DNA from 2 places in the Cytobacillus sp. QJM3NY_8 genome. Region 1 is predicted to be linked to the other one. Evidence: riboswitches for the same ligand, from Rfam matches in the RefSeq annotation. Region 1 holds a riboswitch; the other holds the start of a gene.
The links. Region 1 has a riboswitch for lysine ahead of AC0VZ9_RS23780 (Na+/H+ antiporter NhaC family protein). Riboswitches for the same ligand answer to the same signal wherever they lie in the genome.

Region 1 (7,677 bases):
ATGGAAAAAGGCGTTAGCACGGAGAAAGAAGAACAGGAATAAATCAATCAAACGTTTGATTAAAAATTTTTTCATCTGCCTTGTGTGCTAAAATATAATGAAATGATGGGGTGTGAAGACCCTTTCTCATACGAATGGAGGAATACGACGATGGCAAAAAAAATGCCTGAGATCGGCGATTACAAGTATGGTTTTGCCGATAAAGACGTTTCCATTTTCCGATCAAAACGCGGTTTGACAAAAGAAATTGTTGAAGAGATTTCAAAATTGAAGGAAGAGCCACAATGGATGCTTGACTTCCGTTTAAAATCATTGGAGCATTTCTATAACATGCCTATGCCGCAATGGGGCGGAGATTTAGCGTCATTAAACTTTGATGAAATTACGTATTATGTAAAGCCTTCTGAAAAAACTGAACGCTCTTGGGATGAGGTTCCAGACGAAATTAAACAGACATTTGATAAATTGGGTATTCCTGAAGCAGAGCAGAAGTATCTTGCAGGTGTTTCTGCCCAGTATGAATCAGAGGTTGTTTACCATAACATGCAGGAAGACCTTGAAGCGAAAGGAATTGTGTTCAAAGATACCGATTCCGCTCTTCGCGAAAATGAAGATATTTTCCGTGAGCATTGGGCAAAGGTTATCCCTCCAACAGATAACAAATTCGCTGCATTAAACTCAGCGGTTTGGTCTGGCGGATCGTTCATTTATGTTCCTAAAGGGATTAAGGTTGATACGCCGCTGCAGGCATATTTCCGCATTAACTCTGAGAACATGGGGCAGTTTGAGCGTACATTAATCATTGTTGATGAAGGCGCACATGTACACTATGTAGAGGGCTGTACAGCACCTGTTTACACAACTAACTCACTTCACAGTGCGGTTGTTGAAATCATCATTAAAAAAGACGCATACTGCCGTTATACAACCATCCAGAACTGGGCGAACAACGTATTTAACCTGGTTACGAAGCGTGCTGTTTGTGAATCAAACGCAACAATGGAATGGATTGACGGAAACATCGGTTCAAAACTGACAATGAAATATCCGGCAGTTATTCTTAAAGGGGAAGGTGCACGCGGCATGACCCTTTCCATTGCATTAGCAGGTAAGGGACAGCACCAGGATGCAGGTGCGAAAATGATCCACCTTGCACCAAACACTTCTTCGACGATTGTATCGAAATCGATTTCCAAGCAGGGCGGTAAAGTAACTTACCGCGGAATCGTTCACTTCGGCCGCAAAGCGGAAGGTGCACGTGCCAACATCGAGTGTGATACTTTAATCATGGATAACCAGTCAACTTCAGATACGATTCCTTACAATGAAATCCTGAACGACAACATCTCTCTTGAGCATGAAGCGAAGGTTTCAAAAGTATCAGAAGAACAGTTATTCTATCTAATGAGCCGTGGAATTTCAGAGGAAGAAGCAACAGAAATGATCGTAATGGGCTTCATCGAGCCATTTACGAAAGAACTTCCAATGGAATACGCAGTAGAGATGAACCGCCTGATTAAATTCGAAATGGAAGGTTCTATCGGTTAATAGATATTTTATGAAAACCCGTTTACCGGCCATGGTAAGCGGGTTTTTTAATGGTAAGAGGCTGAGAAGGGCAGAAACTGTTTAAATTTTGGAAAATTAATGATTTAATTGCTAAAGTGAAGATATAACCCTTTGTGAAAAACGGTTTTAAATTATTATTCTTAAAATACTTATGGCAAAAAAACGGAGGTGTTTTAATGATTATTATAGGCGTAACAGGGTGGGGCGACCATGATAGCCTTTATACAGGCAATATATCGCCGAGAGATAAATTAAAGGAGTACGCCGGCCATTTTCCAACTGTCGAGGTGGACTCTGCTTTTTATGCGGTGCAGCCAAAGCGCAACTCTTCCAAATGGGTAAAAGACACACCTGAATCTTTTCAATTCATAGTAAAAGCGTACCAGGGCATGACCGGCCATCAGAGAGGCGAAATCCCCTTTGAAAGCAAAGAAGAAATGTTTGCAGCTTTCAAGGACTCATTAGAGCCTTATATCCAATCCGGCAAGCTGGCTATGGTGCTGTTTCAATTTCCGCCATGGTTTGACTGCAAAAAAGCCAATGTCGACTATCTTCGCTGGTGCAAAGGGCAGATGGGGGATATCCCTTGTGCCCTGGAATTCAGACATCAATCCTGGTTTCGACCGGAGTTAAAGGAAAGTACATTAAGATTTATGAGAGAAGAAGGCTGGATTCACAGCATCTGTGACGAGCCGCAAGCAGGTGAGGGTTCTGTTCCAACTGTCCTGGAATCAACCAGTCCTGATAAGGTGCTTGTTCGGTTTCATGGCCGGAATTTTCATGGCTGGCAGAAAAAGAATGGAGATAACTGGCGAGAGGTCCGATATCTTTACCGCTATAACGAAAAAGAACTGGCTGAATGGGCAGAACATCTAAAACAACTTGAGAAAAATTGTAAAAATGTATTCGTCGTCTTCAATAACAACTCTGGCGGTGACGCTGCAGACAATGCTAAACAAATGATCGGACTTCTTGATATCGAATACCAGCAGCTCGCTCCCAGACAGCTTGATTTATTTTAAGCGATGCCAGGCACTTTCACCCTTTTCCTTGTCCTCACATATTGTGTTAATGGAAAAGGAAAGGAGTGGCGGCAAGTATGATTGATTTAAAACCGATTGATATAGATGGCCATACTTTTTTGAGTGTATCGGTGCAATTGCCGAAGACCAATCTGCTGGTGGTAACGAATGATAAAGGGTATATCATGTGCGGCGCCCTTGATGTAGCTTTGCTGAATGAGAAGCTTAAGGACCGCAAAGTAATTGCCGGCAGGGCGGTCGGCGTAAAAACCATAGAGCAGCTGTTAAATGCCCCCCTTGAATCTGTCACATTTGAGGCAGAGGAACTGGGCATTGTTAAAGGGACGATAGGAAAAGAAGCACTTCTTAAAATGATCTAAAGGCATGCCTTGACAGGGCTGTCTTTTTTATTGGATCTATATTAAGAGCTTACTTCGGACATAAATTTTTTTAATACGGGTTATCCGCACATAAAGTATTTTATCCGAACATAAAAAACGGTTATCGGCACATAAATTTTTTTATCCGCATGTAAAAATTGGCTATCCGCACACAAAAAACATAAATTGAAGAAAAAATCTCCCTGGAATGAAGGCGAGCACCCTATGTTATCCTTAAAAATCAACTTTCATAAAAAATTAGAGAGCATCGGCCAATGCCGGAATTTTGTCGTATAATGTAAATAAAACCAAATTATACCCGAAATATAAAGTAGCACTGAAAAAAGGATATGGGAGATACATATGAGATTAGCAGCAACCAATACAATTGAGACTGGCAGCGTTTTGGCCAAGGCAATATATAATGACAAGGGTCAGGTCCTCTTGCATGAAGGTGTGGAGCTGGCTGATAAATTGATACATAAATTGCAGGAAATGGGTATTACGTATGTGTATATCAGGGATTGGCGCACTGAAGATATCCAATATAAGGACCCTCTGTCTGCCAAAATGCGAACGATGGCTATCCAAACCATAGAATCGGTTCTGAAGGAAGTAGGAGCAAATAAAGATTTATCAGGCTCTTTAGTGATTGAGAAAGCCTCTAAACGGCTATCAGGGCTAATTCGTCAGCTAATCGATGAAATAAGGGGAAATAGAGAGCTGCTTACGATCTTATCAGATGTTTATACATATGACCACTATATTTTCACACACTCCCTGAATGTAACCCTTTATTCTCTGGCAATCGGGATGAAGCTTCAGCTCCTGCCAAAGGAACTTGAAATCCTGGGGCTAGGTGCTATTCTCCATGATGTAGGAAAAATGAAGGTGCCGGCAGATATTCTTTTGAAACCGGGTAAATTGACAGTGAAAGAATTTGAATCAATAAAGAAGCACCCTGAAGATGGATTTAATATATTAAGAAAAGTAGAGACGATTCCGCTCCTTGTTGCACATTGTGCCTTTCAGCATCATGAGCGTTTGAATGGTACCGGCTACCCGCGCGGCCTTGAGGGAGACGAGATACATGATTTCGGCAAGATTATTGCGATTGCCGATGTGTTTGATGCAGTAACATCTAATCGCATTTACAGACAGGCTATGCTTCCGCATGAAGGTCTGGAGATTTTGTATGCAGGGGCAGAAAAGTTATTTGATAAGAGGATAATCGAAGTTTTTCGTCAAGCGGTCGCTGTATATCCTGTGGGTGTTACAGTCGAGCTGAATGATGGCAGGAAAGGCGTTGTCTGCCGGCAGAACGCGGGTCTGAGTGATAGGCCTGTCATCCGCATACTTGAAGAAAAGGGCAGGAATGTCGAGCCATATGAAGCAGATTTGAGGATTGAATTGAATTCTGTCATTATAGGATGCGATACGACTTTTGTACAACAATAAACTATTTTGGATTTTTGAGCCTAGTTCCCTCCTTTACAGCATACATATAGCTTGTAAAGGGGGGATTTGTTTTGGCAAAATTTCGCGGCCGGCTGCCCCGGAAAGGTCCTCTGCCATTTCGCTATGTATTTCTATTGACCTTTATATTTTTCGTCATCTCAACTGCTGCCGGCCTATGGATTATCAACGAAGGGCTTAAGCCCACACTTATGAGCTATGCCGATTCACAGACAAGGAAAATCGCATCATTGGTGATAAACAATGCGATTAATAAAAAAATTACCAATGTGATGGATTTGGAAGATATGTTTGAAGCAAGTGAAAGCGGTGTTGTCAGCATCAATGTTGAAAAGCTGAACAGGGTCAAAGCGGAAGTAACCGAACTGGTTCAGGATAATATTAAGAAAGCGGAAAAGGGCGATTTGGATGCTTTGGAGTCCTTTACAGACGTGGAAATCAACACGGAACAAATGGAGAATACAAATGGAATTGTTTATTATGTGCCGCTTGGCCAGGCAACCAATAATGCGCTTCTCGGAAACTTGGGTCCCCGGATACCGGTAAAATTTAATGCAGTGGGCTCTGTTACCTCCAATTTTATAACTGAAACAAAGGATCATGGCATTAATAATGTTGAAGTAAAGGTTCTGGTACGCCTGGATGTGCAGGTTCAAATCATTATTCCTTTTGCCACCAAAATTATCACTGTACAGGAGGATGTGCTTGCCGCTTATGGTATTTACCCAGGAAAGGTCCCGCAATTTTATAATGGCGGAGGGGGCACCTCACCATCAATAGAAATACCGGCCGGCCAATAACACTTGCAAATAGATTAGTATTTTGATAAAATTTCAATATAATTTCATAAAAACCTTATCATATCCGATGGGGTAGAGGCGCAAGATTCAAGAGTACGCTGTGCGAGGATGACAACTAAGACCGCAGCCGAAAGGGAATGTTGCCGAAGCATGATTAGTGAGTCAGAACTAATCTTGCTGGGGTTACTTCGAATAGGAGTAACACTGTCATTATGAGGGGAAAGTATGAATATACTTTGTCAAAGCCTTCATAATGGGGAGCTACAGATCGTGATGGAGAAACTAATTACTTCAAAAGAGTAATGATAGATTTTTCTCTATCGTTACTCTTTTTTTATTTTGACTCTGTCATCATCCTTGTTGTTTCCCCTGCGAAAAGCGGAAGGCGCCCGCTTATCGGCGCCTGTAGCTGGACACCAATCAAATTTCAGAGGAGGACAAGTAATGGCAAACACGATTTTCTCCCTGCTTCCGCCTTTGGTAGCAATCACCATGGTTATCCTGACCAGGCGTGTATTGCTGTCATTGGGAGTGGGAATCGTAACAGCCGCACTATTGCTGGCTGAATTTAGCATCACAGAAACATTCAGCATCATTTGGGATGCTGTAAAAGGAATTTTTGTTTCAGAGGGAGAGCTGAACACCTGGAATGTATATATTATTTTATTCTTGCTTGTATTAGGAGTTATTACTGCATTTATATCTATTTCAGGCGGAAGCCGCGCATTTGGAGAATGGGCGATGAAGCGGGTCAAGACCCGTGCAGGCGCACAGATTGTCGGAGCTGTTTTAGGTATTATCATATTCATTGACGACTATTTCAATGCTCTGGCAGTCGGCCAGATTTCACGTCCGATTACTGACAGGCAGCGCGTTTCCCGTGCGAAACTTGCCTATTTGATTGATTCGACTTCAGCACCTGTTTGTGTGGTTTCACCAGTATCAAGCTGGGGAGCATACATCATTGCGCTGATTGGAACTATCCTTGCTGCCCATAATGTTAGCGAGTATTCAGCTTTCTCGGCATTTATTCAAATGATTCCAATGAATCTTTATGTATGGGCTACACTCGCTATTGTGTTTATTGTTGCAATAAGGGGCATCGAAATTGGGCCAATGAGGGTACATGAGAAGCGGGCAGTTGAAGAGGGACTTGTAATGGATCCTGAGAAGCCTGCACCTGGTGAGCTTAAAGACGACCTTCCAACAAGTTCAAAAGGATCAGTCGGAGATCTTGTGTGGCCAATTATTGCCCTAGTCATTGGTACAGTTGGTGCGATGCTTTGGACGGGGTCACAGGCGGTTGAAGGAAATGCGACGATCCTGCAAATTTTTGAAAACACAGATGTATCGAAGTCACTTATCCTTGGCGGCCTCGTAGGTCTAGTGGTTTCAATGGGATTATTCTTCCGTCAGGCCTTTGTTTTGAAAGGTGTTAACGCAAATGTTTTTGGCAAAGGGGTATGGGAAGGCGTAAAATCCATGCTTCCAGCTGTTTATATCTTGCTGTTTGCCTGGGCGATTGTTGATCTGATCGGCCGTCTGGAAACTGGAAAGTATTTGGCAGGTATTGTGGAAAGTTCCAATATGAGCACTTCATGGCTTCCGCTTTTACTTTTCCTCATCGCGGGAATTATGGCATTCAGTACTGGAACCTCATGGGGATCTTTCGGCATCCTGCTTCCGATTGCTGGAGACATTGCTGCAGCAACAGATATCGCGCTGTTATTGCCGGCTATGTCAGCTGTCCTTGCCGGAGCGGTTTTCGGAGATCATTGTTCACCTATTTCCGATACAACGATTCTTTCCTCAACTGGAGCAGGGTGTAACCATATAGACCATGTGATGACGCAGCTTCCATACGCCTTGATTTCAGCGGGTATCGCAGCTGTTGGTTATTTAATCGTCGGGTTTACTGGCAGCACTGCTATCGCATTACTCACAGTGGCTGTTCTTGTTGCGGCATTTGCTTTCCTTGGCCGTGGCAAAAAAGAAGCCTGGCAGGAAAATAAGGCTAGTTAAAAACCTATAGAAAAAGGCTTTCTCTTTGAGAAAGCCTTTTGGTGTTCATCCATCATATTAAAGAGGTCCCCGGGAAGGGACCTTTTTAATTATAGGTTGTCATTATTTCTTCTATTAAGAGAACGATCTAAGTCTTCATCGTCAGTAACATATTCATGGCCGCCTTCTAGATGCACTTCTTCTTTCTTGAGGTTTTCTTTAACCTGCTGGGTTTCCTGAACTTCCCGTTTGCCTACGACAATTTCTTCGGTGACAACAGGCCTTTTGGAGACTTCTACACGCTCTTCTGTAATTGGGATCCTGATTGTTTCCTCATCTGATATAGGTGATGTGCTTGCGCCAGTTGGATCATCCACTTTTCTTCTTTCTACATACACTTCTTCATGCTCTACCGGTACATTAATTGCT
Region 2 (7,677 bases), 380 kb from region 1:
TTCAGCATGTGTTAAAATATTATGCCTCTAATCAAATTTATGGAAAATTACTTCTCCCCGTTGATTTTCCGTTCCAGGTAATCAAGCTTTCCCACGGGGCTGCCGACGCTTCGCGTCTGCGGCCCTCCCATGGTACGCTACTTGCGAAGGACGTTGAATAAACTTCCTTGAATCCACACCGCATGAAGAAAATGCCATGCATTTTCGAGGATCTCGCGCCTTCCACTCCACTCAGCTCAGTGGTTAAATTTAATTAGCTGCTCAAAGAAATAAATTATACGAATATAGCCTAAAAAACCCCTCTCCAAAAAGGAAAGGGGTTTTAAGATGTTTAGATCTGATCGCTTCCAAAGAAATTTTTGAAAGACTGGAATGTTGTATCGCGGTTAAGTGCCGCAATGGATGTTGTTAAAGGAATGCCTTTCGGGCAGGACTGTACGCAGTTTTGAGAGTTTCCGCAGTTGGCTAGTCCGCCATCACCCATAATTTGCTCCAGGCGTTCTGCTTTATTCATTTCACCAGTTGGGTGAGCATTGAACAAACGAACCTGTGATAAAGGAGCTGGCCCAATAAAGTCAGATTTGCTGTTTACATTCGGGCATGCTTCCAGACAAACACCGCATGTCATGCACTTTGACAATTCATATGCCCATTGGCGCTTTCTCTCAGGCATACGCGGTCCTGGTCCCAAATCATAAGTACCATCGATCGGAATCCACGCTTTAACCTTTTTCAAGGAGTCAAACATACGGCTTCTGTCTACCTGCAGGTCACGGACTACAGGGAACGTGCGCATCGGCTCAAGACGGATCGGCTGTTCCAGCTGATCTACAAGAGCCGTGCAGGACTGGCGGGGCTTTCCATTAATAATCATTGAACATGCACCGCAGACTTCTTCAAGACAGTTCATATCCCATGCGATTGGAGTAGTATGTTCACCCTTCACGTTGACCGGATTACGGCGAATTTCCATAAGGGCAGAAATAACATTCATATTTGGACGGTAATCTATTTCAAACTCTTCCTGATAAGGGGCTGAATCAGGAGTATCCTGGCGGCTGATTACAAAACGGACTGTTTTAGTTTTTGTTTCTTGCATGGATTAATTCTCCCCTTTCTTTTTAGAATAGTCACGCTTACGCGGTTTTATTAAGCTTACATCAATGTCTTCGTAATGGAATGCAGGAGCGGAATTTGCATCAACAAACTTCGCCATTGTTGTTTTCATGAATTCCTCATCGTTACGCTCTGGGAAATCCGGCTTATAGTGTGCACCGCGGCTTTCATTACGGTTGTATGCACCAATTGTAATAACACGAGCCAATTGAAGCATATTCTGCAATTGGCGGGTAAAGCTTGCACCCTGATTGCTCCACTTCGCAGTGTCATTAATATTGATGTTTTTATAGCGCTCCATAAGTTCAACAATTTTTTCATCTGTTTTCAAAAGCCTGTCATTGTGGCGTACAACCGTTACATTATCTGTCATCCATTCACCAAGCTCTTTATGAAGGACATATGCATTCTCTGTGCCATCAAGAGACATAATATTATTCCATTTTTCTTCTTCCTGTTTTACGTGGCGGTCAAATAATGATGATGGCAGATCTTCAGCACTCTTATCAAGGCCGCTGATATATTTGACAGCATTCGGACCTGCTACCATACCGCCGTAAATGGCTGATAGAAGGGAGTTTGCACCCAGACGGTTGGCACCATGCTGTGAATAATCACATTCACCTGCAGCAAATAGGCCAGGAATATTCGTCATCTGATCATAGTCCACCCATAGTCCGCCCATTGAATAGTGGACAGCAGGGAAGATTTTCATTGGCACTTTACGCGGGTCTTCACCCTGGAATTTTTCATAGATTTCAATAATTCCGCCAAGCTTAATATCAAGCTCTTTAGGATCTTTATGGGAAAGATCAAGATAGACCATGTTTTCCCCATTAATGCCAAGCTTCTGGTTAACACACACGTCAAAAATTTCACGGGTTGCAATATCACGAGGCACCAGGTTTCCATAAGCAGGATATTTCTCTTCAAGGAAATACCATGGTTTGCCATCTTTATATGTCCAAACTCGTCCGCCTTCACCACGCGCAGATTCACTCATTAGACGAAGCTTATCGTCTCCCGGAATAGCGGTTGGATGAATTTGAATAAATTCTCCATTTGCATAATAAGCACCCTGCTGATAAACAATCGAGGCAGCTGAGCCTGTGTTAATAACAGAGTTAGTGGATTTCCCGAAGATAATTCCAGGTCCGCCGGATGCCATAATAACGGCGTCAGCAGCAAAAGACTTGATCTCCATAGAAGTCAGGTTCTGGGCAACGACACCCTTACAAGCTCCATCATCGTCGATTACTACCCCTAGGAATTCCCAGCCTTCGTACTTTGTTACTAAGCCTGCAACTTCATGGCGGCGGACCTGCTCGTCCATCGCGTAAAGAAGCTGCTGACCTGTCGTAGCACCAGCGAATGCTGTACGGTGATGCTGTGTACCGCCAAAGCGGCGGAAGTCAAGCAGCCCTTCAGGGGTACGGTTGAACATAACACCCATACGGTCAAATAAGTGAATAATTCCTGGTGCTGCCTCTGCCATCGCTTTAACAGGCGGCTGGTTTGCCAGGAAGTCTCCGCCATAAATTGTATCGTCAAAATGAATCCACGGAGAATCGCCTTCCCCTTTTGTATTTACTGCTCCGTTGATGCCGCCCTGGGCACAAACAGAGTGAGAACGTTTAACCGGCACTAAAGAAAATAATTCAACCGGAGTCCCTGATTCTGCAACTTTAATTGTCGCCATTAAACCGGCTAATCCGCCGCCGACAACTATAACCTTTCCTTTACCCATAGTGACTCACTCCCTAATTACTAGTACAACTTAGAAAAGCGCAGAGCGCCTGCCTATCGCGCTTAAAGCCAGACTGCTTCTCAAAGCTGCAATATTATTGGCACGTTATAAATCCGAAGTCTAATAGTCTTTTATTGTCTTTTAAATGAATGCTGTTAGAGCACGTACACCAACAATAGATAGTGCAATGAATATTCCGATCGTTACATACGTGGAAATAACCTGTGAACGAGGAGATACTGTAATTCCCCAGCTGACAAGGAATGACCAAAGCCCATTAGCAAAGTGGAAAATTGCAGAAATGACTCCAATAATATAGAACCAGAACATAAATGGATTAGATAGGATGTTCTCCATCATCTGAAAGTTAACATCTGCTCCAAAGGCAGCCTGTACACGTGTTTCCCAAACATGCCATGCAACAAAAACCAGTGTAATGACACCTGAAACACGCTGCAGCATAAACATCCAGTTTCGGAAGTATCCATACCTGCTTGCGTTATTTTTTGCAGTAAAAGCAATATAAAGTCCATAGATTGCGTGGAACAGCAAAGGTAGATAGATTACAAACGTTTCAAGGAATATTCTGAATGGAAGACTTTCCATGAAATGCGCTGCATTATTAAAAGATTCCTCTCCCCCTGTTGCAAAATGGTTCACTACAAGGTGCTGCACCAAAAACAAACCAACCGGTATAACCCCAAGTAATGAATGCAATCTGCGATTAAAAAACTCACGATTACCTGCCATAAACTTTCCCCCCCTGATTTTAAAAAAATGATGCTGAGCCCCCGCTCAGGACATCATCTCGAAAATGTTATTCATTTTCTTACAATTATGTGACATGTCCATTTTACTCCCAAGATAATAGAGCGTCAAGAAAACGGATACATAAAATGTTCCATATTAATAAAATTTTTAAAAAATATTAGCGGCTAAAAAACATATATTATTCTGCGGTTCAATATGACCCAGTTGCTGCTCTCCAGTATACTGGAATAGTAATTATTTCTATGCAAATCGTTCTATTTTTTCCCGAATTGATATTAACTCTCTCAGCATATTGTATATAATAGAATCATAGAAAGAGGGGAGACTATTGAGCGAATTAGCATCTGCGAAATCCACTAATGAAGATCACATACAGTCAGTTCCGGTTTTTGGCTATGAACTAATCCGGGAAGTGCTGCTGCATGACCTTTTGGGAAATGAAGCACCGGAAATTTTATATTGGGCAGGCAAAAGGATCGCACGCATGTATCCTCTGGAAACAGCCGGCCAGATTGCCGAGTTTTTTATAAACGCCGGCTGGGGAAATCTTTCCATCGCAAACGAATCGAAAAATGAAATTGAAATGGAATTATCCAGCCAGCTGATTACAGACCGCTGCAAAAAAAATCATAACTGCACCTTTCAGCTTGAGGCCGGATTTATAGCCCAGCAGATTGAACTTCAAAAAGAAGTCATTTGTGAGGCATTCGAACATCCCCGCAAAAAAACTGGCAAAATCCTTATTACAGTGAAGTGGGATAAAAAGGATCCTGCTGAGTAATATCATATGTACAAACAATAAGCTATCAATTTTGATAGCTTATTGTTTGATATTCCTGGAATTAAGCCTTAACCGGAGAAACCGACAGATTGAATGCATCATGCAAAGCATCAACTGCATCAATCATTTTGCTGTTTTCAACAACCGCCGATACTTTAATTTCTGATGTGCTTACCATTTTCACCGTTATTTCATTCGCGGAAAGCACTTCGAACATTTCTGCAGCCACACCCGGATTGGAAATCATGCCTGAGCCAACAATCGAAACCTTAGCAAGGCCCGATTCCCATTCAATTCTGTCATAATTTAATTGTTCTCTATGCTTTTCCAGCACTTTTACTGTATCTGTGAGATCTTCATTCTTTATTGAAAATGAAAGGTTTGTCGTCTGAGCCTCTGTCATGCTCTGGATAATGATATCAACGTTAATGCGATTTTTGGCAAGCGCCGAGAAAATAGTAGACAATCCAGTCATTGAATTAGGAAGACCAAGAATCGTCACCCTTGTTATATCATCCTCAAATGCCACACCGCGCACGACTAAGTTTTGTTCCATTTTTACTTCCTCCTCAATGATTGTTCCGGCTTCCTTCTCAAGGCTTGAACGCACTTCAAGGGGAAGTCCATAATTTTTCGCAAATTCGACTGCTCTTGGATGGAGCACACCTGCCCCCAAATTGGCCAGTTCAAGCATTTCATCATAGGAAACAGAATATAATTTTCTGGCATTCTTTATAAAGCGGGGATCTGATGTAAATACCCCGGTTACATCAGTATAAATATCACATTTATCAGCTTTAAGTGCTGCAGCCAGTGCAACAGCCGTTGTATCAGATCCGCCCCGGCCAAGTGTGGTGATGGAACCATCTTCAGTCATCCCCTGGAAGCCTGCCACAATTACAATTTTCCCCTGGTTTAATTCACCCTGAATGGTACCTGGATCAATATTCACTATCCTCGCATTGCCATGGACTGCTTCTGTTTTAATGCCTGCCTGCCACCCTGTAAAAGAAACGGCGGGATGCCCTTTCGCATTTAAAGCCATTGCCAATAAAGAGATGGTCACCTGTTCGCCGGTTGTAAGCAGCATGTCCATTTCCCTTTTATCAGGTGAGGGGGAAATCTCCCTTGCCATGCCAACCAGCTGATCAGTTGTTTTGCCCATTGCCGAAACAACTACAACAACATCATTTCCCCGATTTTTTTCTTCAATTACCCGATTGGCAACATTTTGAATTCTGTCTACAGTCCCCACGGAGGTGCCCCCGAATTTCTGCACAATGATTCCCACAGCTTTCCCTTCTTTCTAAAGAAATAGTAATTTTGTGATTTGCCGTCCTATGTAAGTGAAGCATATCAGTTCACTCTGCTGTATTTGACAATGGCCTTAACTCTAAAATACCCTTTTGGGCAATAAAAAAAGCAATGGAATAGTTTACTATCCCATTGCTGTGCAGCCAAAGTATAAAAATGAGCAAACACAGTGAGATAGCTCTCCAGGACGGCATTGTCCTGACAATCCTGCATTTATTCAATGCAGAACCAGCAGAAAAAATGATGAGATTTTCTCCACTTCGGCGAACGTACCCTTTCAAAGCTTTTCATGGAAGCTCATTCTTCTCCAAGCTTTTACTGATGAAGTTCGCACCTCTACCTTCACTTAACGATTCGGTTCATAGTCCCAAAACTTTGTTTGAACTAAATGAACATACGCTTTATCGCTATAAAGTGATATTGATATAAAGTTTGAATTAGTATAACATATCTGAAATTTTCTGTCTATATCCATTTATGACTTAGGATTTCCATTTTGTTCCTCGAGCCTCAACTTCAATTCCTCGGCAACATTCTCAGGAATGCCTATTTTCCTATACTCCTCTATTGGTGCTTCTTTCATTTTCTTTACAGATCCAAAGGCTTTCAGCAGCTGTTTCTTTCGTTTTTCTCCTATGCCGGGAATATCATCAAGAATAGACTGAAAGGCATTTTTCCCGCGAAGCTGGCGATGAAAAGTAATCGCAAAACGATGAACCTCGTCCTGAATTCTCTGAAGCAGATAAAATTCCTGGCTGTTCCTTGCAAGTGGAATAATTTGAAGCGGATTACCATATAAGAGCTGAGAAGTCCTGTGCTTTTCATCCTTCACCAGGCCAGAAATCGGAATATCCAGACCGAGCTCATTTTCAAGCACATCCCGTACAGCTTCAACATGCCCTTTTCCCCCATCAATCATGATTAAGTCCGGAAGCGGCAGCTCTTCTTTCAGTACCCTTGTATATCTGCGCCGGACTACTTCTCTCATGGATTCATAGTCATCAGGGCCTTTAACAGACTTAATCTTATATTTACGGTATTCTCTTTTCTCTGGTTTGCCATCAATAAAGACGATCATGGCTGAAACAGGGTCCGTTCCCTGGATATTTGAATTATCAAATGCTTCTATCCGGTGAGGCGTATATATTCCAAGCTGATCCCCCAGATTTTCTACAGCCTTAATTGTCCGTTCTTCATCACGCTCAATTAAAGAAAACTTCTCCTGGAGAGCAATTTTTGCATTTTTATAAGCAAGCTTCACCAGGTCCTTTTTTTGCCCTCGCTGCGGTTTTAGCACCTTAACATCCAGAAGCTGTTCTGCCATTTCAGCATCAACCGAATCCGGTGCCAATATTTCTCGCGGTTTAAAGTGGTTTGCTTTTGTATAAAACTGGCCGAGGAAAGTTAAGATTTCTTCTTCCGGCTCATTATAAATAGGGAACATTGATACATCTCTTTCAATGAGTTTACCCTGTCTGATGAAGAATACCTGAACACACATCCATCCTTTATCAACCGCATATCCAAATACATCCCGGTCGGTAAAGTCTGTCATTGTCATTTTTTGCTTTTCCATTGTTGCATCTATATGGGCAATTTTATCCCTAAGCTCCTTTGCCCTTTCAAAGTCCAATTCTTCAGCAGCTGCTGTCATTTTTGCAGTCAGGTCTTTTTTAATCTCTTTGTATCCGCCATTCAAGAATTTTGCAATCTCGTCTGTCATTTGCTTATATTGGTCTTCACCTACGGCCTTCACGCATGGCGCAAGACATTGGCCTAAATGATAATAAAGGCAAACTCTGTCCGGAAGAGTTGAACATTTGCGGAGAGGATAAATTCGGTCGAGCAGCTTTTTTGTTTCATTGGCAGCCTGCACATTGGGATATGGTCCGAAGTATTTTCCCCTGTCTTTTTTTACTTTTCTGGTTGTAATTAGACGGGGATGGCG

Region 2: another riboswitch for lysine. It lies ahead of AC0VZ9_RS21875 (aspartate kinase); the one in region 1 lies ahead of AC0VZ9_RS23780 (Na+/H+ antiporter NhaC family protein).

Annotation. Positions count from the first base shown of each region.
Region 1 is NZ_CM149681.1:4,632,652-4,640,328, reverse strand. It holds gene sufU (Fe-S cluster assembly sulfur transfer protein SufU) at 1-42, shown strand, start outside; gene sufB (Fe-S cluster assembly protein SufB) at 151-1,548, shown strand; gene AC0VZ9_RS23800 (DUF72 domain-containing protein) at 1,746-2,591, shown strand; gene AC0VZ9_RS23795 (YunC family protein) at 2,669-2,971, shown strand; gene AC0VZ9_RS23790 (HD-GYP domain-containing protein) at 3,335-4,429, shown strand; gene yunB (sporulation protein YunB) at 4,501-5,247, shown strand; lysine riboswitch at 5,313-5,519, shown strand; gene AC0VZ9_RS23780 (Na+/H+ antiporter NhaC family protein) at 5,692-7,269, shown strand; gene AC0VZ9_RS23775 (YsnF/AvaK domain-containing protein) at 7,359-7,677, opposite strand, start outside.
Region 2 is NZ_CM149681.1:4,249,270-4,256,946, forward strand. It holds gene sdhB (succinate dehydrogenase iron-sulfur subunit) at 332-1,099, opposite strand; gene sdhA (succinate dehydrogenase flavoprotein subunit) at 1,103-2,863, opposite strand; gene AC0VZ9_RS21865 (succinate dehydrogenase cytochrome b558 subunit) at 3,005-3,613, opposite strand; gene AC0VZ9_RS21870 (YslB family protein) at 3,963-4,415, shown strand; gene AC0VZ9_RS21875 (aspartate kinase) at 4,477-5,706, opposite strand; lysine riboswitch at 5,897-6,076, opposite strand; gene uvrC (excinuclease ABC subunit UvrC) at 6,205-7,677, opposite strand, start outside.